Regions from separate parts of the Pinisolibacter sp. DMC19 genome, predicted to be linked through region 2. Evidence: predicted binding sites of a transcription regulator. Region 2 holds the regulator's gene; each other region holds the start of a gene.
The links. Region 2 encodes LexA, which represses DNA repair genes until DNA is damaged. Its sites were predicted from a motif close to TGTTCNNNNTGTGTTCNG; they were not measured.

Region 1 (2,264 bases), on a different contig from region 2:
CGCGATCTTGCGATAATCGGGCACCTGCGCCACGTCCCACAACAGCGCCACGCGTTCGCGGCCCTGCGCCAGACGCATGACGTCGGCATCGCGCACCGCCAGATCCAGCGCCCGCTGGTCGTCCGCCTCCGGCGCCCGCGTCAGGCCTTCCTCACGCGGCGCCTGATCGAGACTGCGCCGCAATGCCGCGATCGACGCGAAGTCGAGCGCCGGATTGCGCCACTGGAAACGCTGCAGCGCGTTGAAGCGATGGGCCTCGAGCTGTTCGACCAGCTCGTCCGGCAACGGATCGACCCGCCCCGTCACCCCGAAGGTGCCGTCGCGCAGATGTCGCCCGGCGCGGCCGGCGATCTGGCCGAACTCCGCCGCCGTCAGGCTGCGATACTGCCAGCCGTCGAACTTGCGGGAGCCGGCGAAGGCGACGTGATCGACGTCGAGATTGAGCCCCATGCCGATCGCGTCGGTGGCGACCAGAATGTCGACGTCGCCCGACTGGAAGAGCTCGACCTGGGCGTTGCGGGTGCGGGGGGAAAGCGCGCCCATCACCACCGCCGCACCGCCCCTCTGGCGACGGATCAGCTCGGCGATGCCGTAGACCTCCTCGGCCGAGAAGGCGACGACCGCGGTGCGGGCGGGCAGACGCAGGAGCTTCTTCGAGCCGGCATAGGTCAGCAGCGACATGCGCGGCCGCGACACCACGATCAGGCCCGGCACCAGCTTCTCGAGCAGATCGCGCGCCGTGGCGGCCCCCAGCAGCAGCGTCTCGTTCTTGCCGCGCAGATTGAGGATGCGGTCGGTGAAGACGTGGCCGCGCTCGAGATCGCCGGCGAGCTGCACCTCGTCGATCGCCACGAAGTCGACGTCGGCCGAGCGCGGCATCGCCTCAACGGTCGAGACCCAGTAACGGGCGTGTTTCGGGACGATCTTCTCCTCGCCCGTCACCAGCGCCACGGCATGCTTACCGGCGCGTTCGACCAGCTTGCCGTAGACCTCGCGGGCGAGCAGCCGCAGCGGCAGGCCGATCAGGCCGGTGCGGTTGGCCAGCATCCGCTCGATCGCCATGTGCGTCTTGCCGGTGTTGGTCGGGCCGAGCACGGCCGTGACCGTGCGCGCACGAGCCGAGCGCGGCAATTGAGGCAGCGAGGCGAGGTCGGAGGGACGAGGCGCCGAGGTGGTCGTGTTCACGTGGTCGAACCGGAACGGGTCGCGACGGGCGGATCGGAGAGCGACCCTTAGCACGGGGCTGCGGCGATTGCGCCCCCTTAATCGTTTCCCGCCGACGACGACGCGTCGCCCGACACCTCCGTTCACCCCTCGGCGGCAACCGGAACGAGTCTGGAACGAACCCGGCCCGAATCGCTGACTCGGCCCGATTCCAGTTCCGTTCCCCACGAGATCTGGTGCCGCCGCCCCGCCGCCGCACCAATTTCCGAATCGTCGTCAGAGACTTGGGCGAGAATGATGAACGAACGGCAACCGCTTCGTCCCGTCCCGGGACGGCGCTCGGCAGGACCTGCGAGCCACAACCATCACGAGTCCGCGAGGTCGCCGCGCCGGCGCCGATCCTGGCCCGAACAACGAAAAAGGCCGGGGTCTCCCCCGGCCTCTCGCATGTCCGATGTGGTCGCCCGCAGATCAGTCGAGATCGCGGATGTCGACGAAGCGGCCCTTGATCGCGGCAGCCGCCGCCATGGCGGGGCTCACCAGATGGGTACGGCCCTTGAAGCCCTGACGGCCCTCGAAGTTGCGGTTCGAGGTCGAGGCCGAACGCTCGCCGGGCGACAGCCGGTCGGCGTTCATCGCCAGACACATCGAGCAGCCCGGCTCGCGCCATTCGAAGCCGGCCTCGATGAAGATCTTGTCGAGACCCTCGGCCTCGGCCTGCTCCTTGACGAGGCCCGAGCCCGGCACCGCCAGAGCGCGGACGCCCTCGGCCACCTTGCGGCCCTTGGCGACCGCGGCGGCGGCACGGAAGTCCTCGATGCGGCCGTTGGTGCAGGAGCCGATGAAGACCGTGTCGATCTTGACGTCGGTCATCTTCATGCCCGGCTTCAGATCCATGTACTCGAGCGCGCGCTGCTTGGAGACGCGCTTGGTCTCGTCGGCGATCGCCGCCGGATCCGGGATCGGCTGGTCGATGGCGATGACGTCTTCCGGCGAGGTGCCCCAGGTGACGTTGGGCTTGAGCGTCGACGCGTCGATGTGGATCTCGGCGTCGAACTTCGCGCCCTCGTCCGAGAACAGCGTCTTCCAGTAGGCGACGG
Region 2 (2,264 bases):
CCATCTGCGCGCCGCACTGCGCCACGACGCCGAGGGCCGGCTGGTGGCGATGCCGCTCGACAGTCAGGATTCCTCGCTGCTCTCGCGCTTCGCCGACGCCGACGCGCTGATCGTCCGGCCGATCCACGCCCGCGCAGTCGAGGCCGGCGAACCGGTCGAGATCATCCGTCTGCGTCACGTCTGAGGGCGCTCAGCGCCCGTTGGCGACCGACGGATGGACCATCGCTCGTCTTCGATCGGCGAGCGCCGGAACCTTCCTCCCGAAGAGCCGAGACCCGGCCCATGCGCCGCGCCGTACAGGTCGGCGCACGCGCCGCCGCATCGCCCTCCCGGCTCATGCGGAGCCCCGTCGCTCGCCGTTCGCGGCGATCGGAACGACGGCGAAGCGATCCGCGCGCACGCGGCGAGGCCCCCGAAACCCCACCGTTCACGCTTCCCCCTTGCAGAACATCCGCAGAACGCGTAGCGTGAGTTCGTGATTTGTACCCATCGCGAGTCGCCTGCCGGACCGGCCGAAGAGGCCGGTGGGAGTGCATGGTGCGGACGGGTACGCTCGAGTGCGGGGCTTCTTCGGGGCCCGCGGGGATGGAACATGCCGGGGCGGACGCCGATCGTGTCGCGCCGGCTGGCGAGGGAACGGGGTCATGCTGACGCGCAAACAGTTCGAACTTCTGATGTTCATCCACGAACGTCTGAAGGAGGACGGCGTTCCCCCCTCCTTCGACGAGATGAAGGACGCGCTCGACCTGCGCTCCAAGTCCGGCATCCACCGCCTGATCACCGCGCTCGAGGAACGCGGCTTCATTCGCCGCCTGCCCAACCGGGCCCGCGCGCTCGAGGTGGTGCGTCTGCCGGATTCGATGACGCCCGGCCTCGCCAGCCCCGCCCGTGCGCCGGGCTCGAAGGGCTTCTCGCCCTCGGTCATCCAGGGCACTCTCGGCAAGCCGCGTCCGACCGCGATGCCGGGTCCCACCGGCGAGGAGACGGCGGAGGTCGTGTCGATCCCGGTCATGGGCCGCATCGCCGCCGGCACGCCGATCTCGGCGATCCAGACCTACACCCACGCCATTCCGGTGCCCTTCGATCTTCTCGGCGGCGGCGAGCACTACGCCCTCGAGGTCCGCGGCGATTCGATGATCGACGCCGGCATCCTCGACGGCGACACGGTGCTGATCAAACGCGGCGACAACGCCGATTCCGGCGACATCGTCGTCGCCCTGGTCGACGAGGAGGAGGCGACGCTGAAGCGCCTGCGCAAGCGCGGCGCATCGATCGCCCTCGAAGCCGCCAACCCGGCCTACGAGACCCGCATCTTCGGCCCCGACCGGGTGAAGGTGCAGGGCCGTCTCGTCGGCCTGATCCGCCGCTACTGACGGGCACGCGGGCCGCCGACGGCGCGGACGGTGTCGACCGACGGCGGGAGGACGCCCCCGCGGACGGATTGGGCGTCGCGTCGCGCACGCGGATCACGGGCATCAGCGCAAGGGATCCGCCGTCTCGCCACGCTCGACGGTCTCGGGCGTTTCGTGATCGGGAGTGGCGGATGCGCCGCCGTCCGGCGGATCAGCCGTTACTTCGGCGAGCGCGCGGACGGCGTTCGGATCGCGCGGCGTCCAGGCCCGTGGCGTCGCCGGCAGGCTCGGCGTCACGGAGAAGGTGAGACGCGGTCGCGGCTGTGATGTTTCGCCGGTGATGGCCGATGGCGGCGACGCTTCTTCGACGGCGGTCGGAGGCGTCGGACCGTTTCCTCGCGCACTGCCGTCGCTGTGGGCTTCGGCAACCGGCTGCCGCAGGTCGGGATCGCCGTCCCGACCCTCCGGCGCGGCATCGTCCGTCGGATCGAGGCCGACGATCGATCGCCTCGTCTTGCCGGCGGACGCCTCTCGCCCGAGCGCTCCATCCACCCCCACATCGGCCGGTTCTACGCCGTCGGGCTTCGCCGCGGATGCCACGTCGATCGTCACCGCGCCGGTCTTCGCCCGGGCCACGCGGTCGAGCACCAGGCTCGTCGCGGCGCAGCCCGGCGGGGCGGCGAGTGCCGAGATCACGATGTCGGCGCGGCCGCAGTCCTCGACGAAGCCGCGCGGATGGCGCACCACCACGACCCGCAGGGGCAGACGCCCCGCGGTGGGCGCCGTTCCGCCTGCGTCGCCGCCCGTCGCCTCGTCTCCCCGGACGAAGGCACAGCCGATCGCGTCGCAGCGCCAGCCGTCGGCGATGCCGGGCGACCTCGGATCGCGCGCATCGGCATCGGCGGCGAGCCA
Region 3 (2,264 bases), on a different contig from region 2:
CCGTTCGATCCACGGATCGGGCGTCCAATGCTCGACGGCGACGAGAAGCGACATGGGAACTCCGGCAGGGTCATTCGCCGACGAGGCGGGGGAGGGCAGGGGCGTCGGCCTCAAGATCGAGCGCTTCGATCCGTCCGGCGCGGCGCACCACCTTGTCGGCCGAAATCGCGATCTGGTCCAGATCCCGCGTGGTCTGGGCGAAATGCGCCTGGAGCTTCGCCACCCGCTCGACGAGCCGGCCGACGTCGTCGCCGAGCGCGCCGACCTCGCGCTGGATCGCATGGGCCTGCGAGCGGATCGCCTCGTCGCGGCCGATCGACTGCACCACCTGGATGGCGAGCAACAGCAGCGACGGCGAGACGATGACGACGCGCGCCCGGTGTGCCCGCTGCACCACTTCCGAGAAATGCTCGTGCAGATCGGCGAAGATCGCCTCCGACGGCACGAAGAGGAAGGCGACGTCGTGGGTCTCTCCCGGCAGTAGATACTTCTCGCGGATGTCGGCGACATGGCGGATGACGTCGCGGCGGAAGAGCTGCATCGCCCGATCGCGCGCCTCGTTGCTCCCCGCCTCGCGCATCGCGCTCCAGCCCTCGAGCGGGAACTTGGCGTCGACCGCCAGCGGCGGCGCCTCGCCGCCGAGGCGGATCAGGCAGTCGGGCCGCACGCCGGTCGAGAGCGTCGCCTGGAACTCGTAGGCGCCGATCGGCAGGGCGTCGGCGACGATCGCCTCCATCCGCCCCTGACCGAAGGCGCCGCGCGCCTGCTTGTTGGAGAGGATCGCCTCGAGCCGACCGACGCCGCTCGACAGCGCGGTGATCCCCTGCTGCGCCCGGTCGATCACCGCCAGCCGTTCGGCGAGCGCCGACAGGCTCTCGGCGGTCGCCCGCGTCGTGTCGCCGAGCGTCGTGCCGAGCCGGGCGCCGAGCCCGTCGAGCCGTTCGGAGAGGCCGCGGGCGAGATCGGCCTGACGCGAGCCGAAGACCTCCGCCATCGCCTTCATCCGTCCGGTCATCTCGGCCTGCAGCCGGCCGATCTCGGCGAGGCGGCGTTCGACCTCGCCCGCCTGATCGGCGGCGAGCGTCTCCGCCGCGATCTGCTCGGCCCGACCGCGCCCACGGGCGAGGCCCGCGACGAGGAGGCCGAGGCCGAAACCGCCGGCGGCGAAGAGGAGGTGGGGGAGGCCGACGGCGACGCCGGCGATGGTGAGGGGCAGATCCTGCATGGGCGAACCTTCGCACGATTCTCTTAAGAGATCATGTTTTGTTCTCACGAGCGAGGGGGATGCGGTCCCGCCGAACCGGCCCGAGGCGGGGGAGGGGTGTCGAACGCGCGGAAAATTGCCGCGCCCGGCCGGTTTTTCGCCTTTCGGCGACCGTTTTCGACGTCGTCTCGATTGACCGGGCGCCGGGCCTCGCCTATCTGACGGCTCATGGCCATACTCGACATCATCACCCTGCCCGATCCCCGCCTGAAGCTCGCTTCCGAGCCGGTGGCGGTCGTCGACGACGAGATCCGCCGGATTCTCGACGACATGCTGGAGACCATGTACGACGCCCCCGGCATCGGGTTGGCGGCGATCCAGGTCGGCGTGGCGAAGCGCATGCTCACCATCGATCTCTCGCGCGAGGGCGAAGAGCGGGCGCCGCTCTTCGTGATCAATCCCGAGATCGTCTGGACCTCGGAAGAGACCAACACCTATCAGGAGGGCTGCCTCTCGGTGCCCGAGCACTACGACGACGTCGAGCGCCCGGCCCGTGTGAAGGTGAAGTTCCTCGATCGCGACGGCAAGCCGCAGGAGATCGAGGCCGAAGGCCTGCTCGCCACCTGCCTGCAGCACGAGATCGATCACCTCGATGGCGTCGTCTTCATCGACCACCTGTCGCGGCTGAAGCGCGAGCGCGTCGTCAAGAAGTTCTCCAAGGTGGCGAAGGTCCGCTCCCGCCTGACCGGCTGGCGCCCGTCGATGGGCTGAGGCCGATCGTCTGCACGAGATGCGAGAAGAGCCGGCGGGGCGACCCGCCGGCTCTTCTGCTTTTTCCGGGATGGTGGCGTCGCTCAGACCGTCGGGTCGAGCACGCCGAGATAGACGACGAGCAGCAGGAAGGCGCCCATCAGGAAGCGGTAGATCACGAAGGGCCAGGACGAGAAGCGCTCCATCACCTTCATCAGCGTCCAGATCGCCACGAAGGCCGAGAGCGAGGCGGAAGCGAGCCCGATGCCGAGCACCTCCCAGCCGGCGGCATCCAGCCCCGCCTTCTTCA

Region 1: the regulator LexA is predicted to act here: its motif matches at 1,326-1,343, upstream of ACT53U_RS14895 (helicase-related protein).
Region 3: the regulator LexA is predicted to act here: its motif matches at 1,254-1,271, upstream of ACT53U_RS09560 (DNA recombination protein RmuC).

What each region holds. Positions count from the first base shown of each region.
Region 1 covers NZ_JBQUZF010000005.1:356,116-358,379, forward strand. The annotation lists gene ACT53U_RS14895 (helicase-related protein) at 1-1,062, opposite strand, end outside; gene leuC (3-isopropylmalate dehydratase large subunit) at 1,636-2,264, opposite strand, start outside.
Region 2 covers NZ_JBQUZF010000001.1:304,728-306,991, forward strand. The annotation lists gene ACT53U_RS01365 (molybdopterin molybdotransferase MoeA) at 1-184, shown strand, start outside; gene lexA (transcriptional repressor LexA) at 645-1,373, shown strand; gene ACT53U_RS01375 (ComEC/Rec2 family competence protein) at 1,476-2,264, opposite strand, start outside.
Region 3 covers NZ_JBQUZF010000003.1:307,889-310,152, forward strand. The annotation lists gene ACT53U_RS09555 (2-hydroxyacid dehydrogenase) at 1-54, opposite strand, end outside; gene ACT53U_RS09560 (DNA recombination protein RmuC) at 71-1,225, opposite strand; gene def (peptide deformylase) at 1,433-1,975, shown strand; gene ACT53U_RS09570 (undecaprenyl-diphosphate phosphatase) at 2,059-2,264, opposite strand, start outside.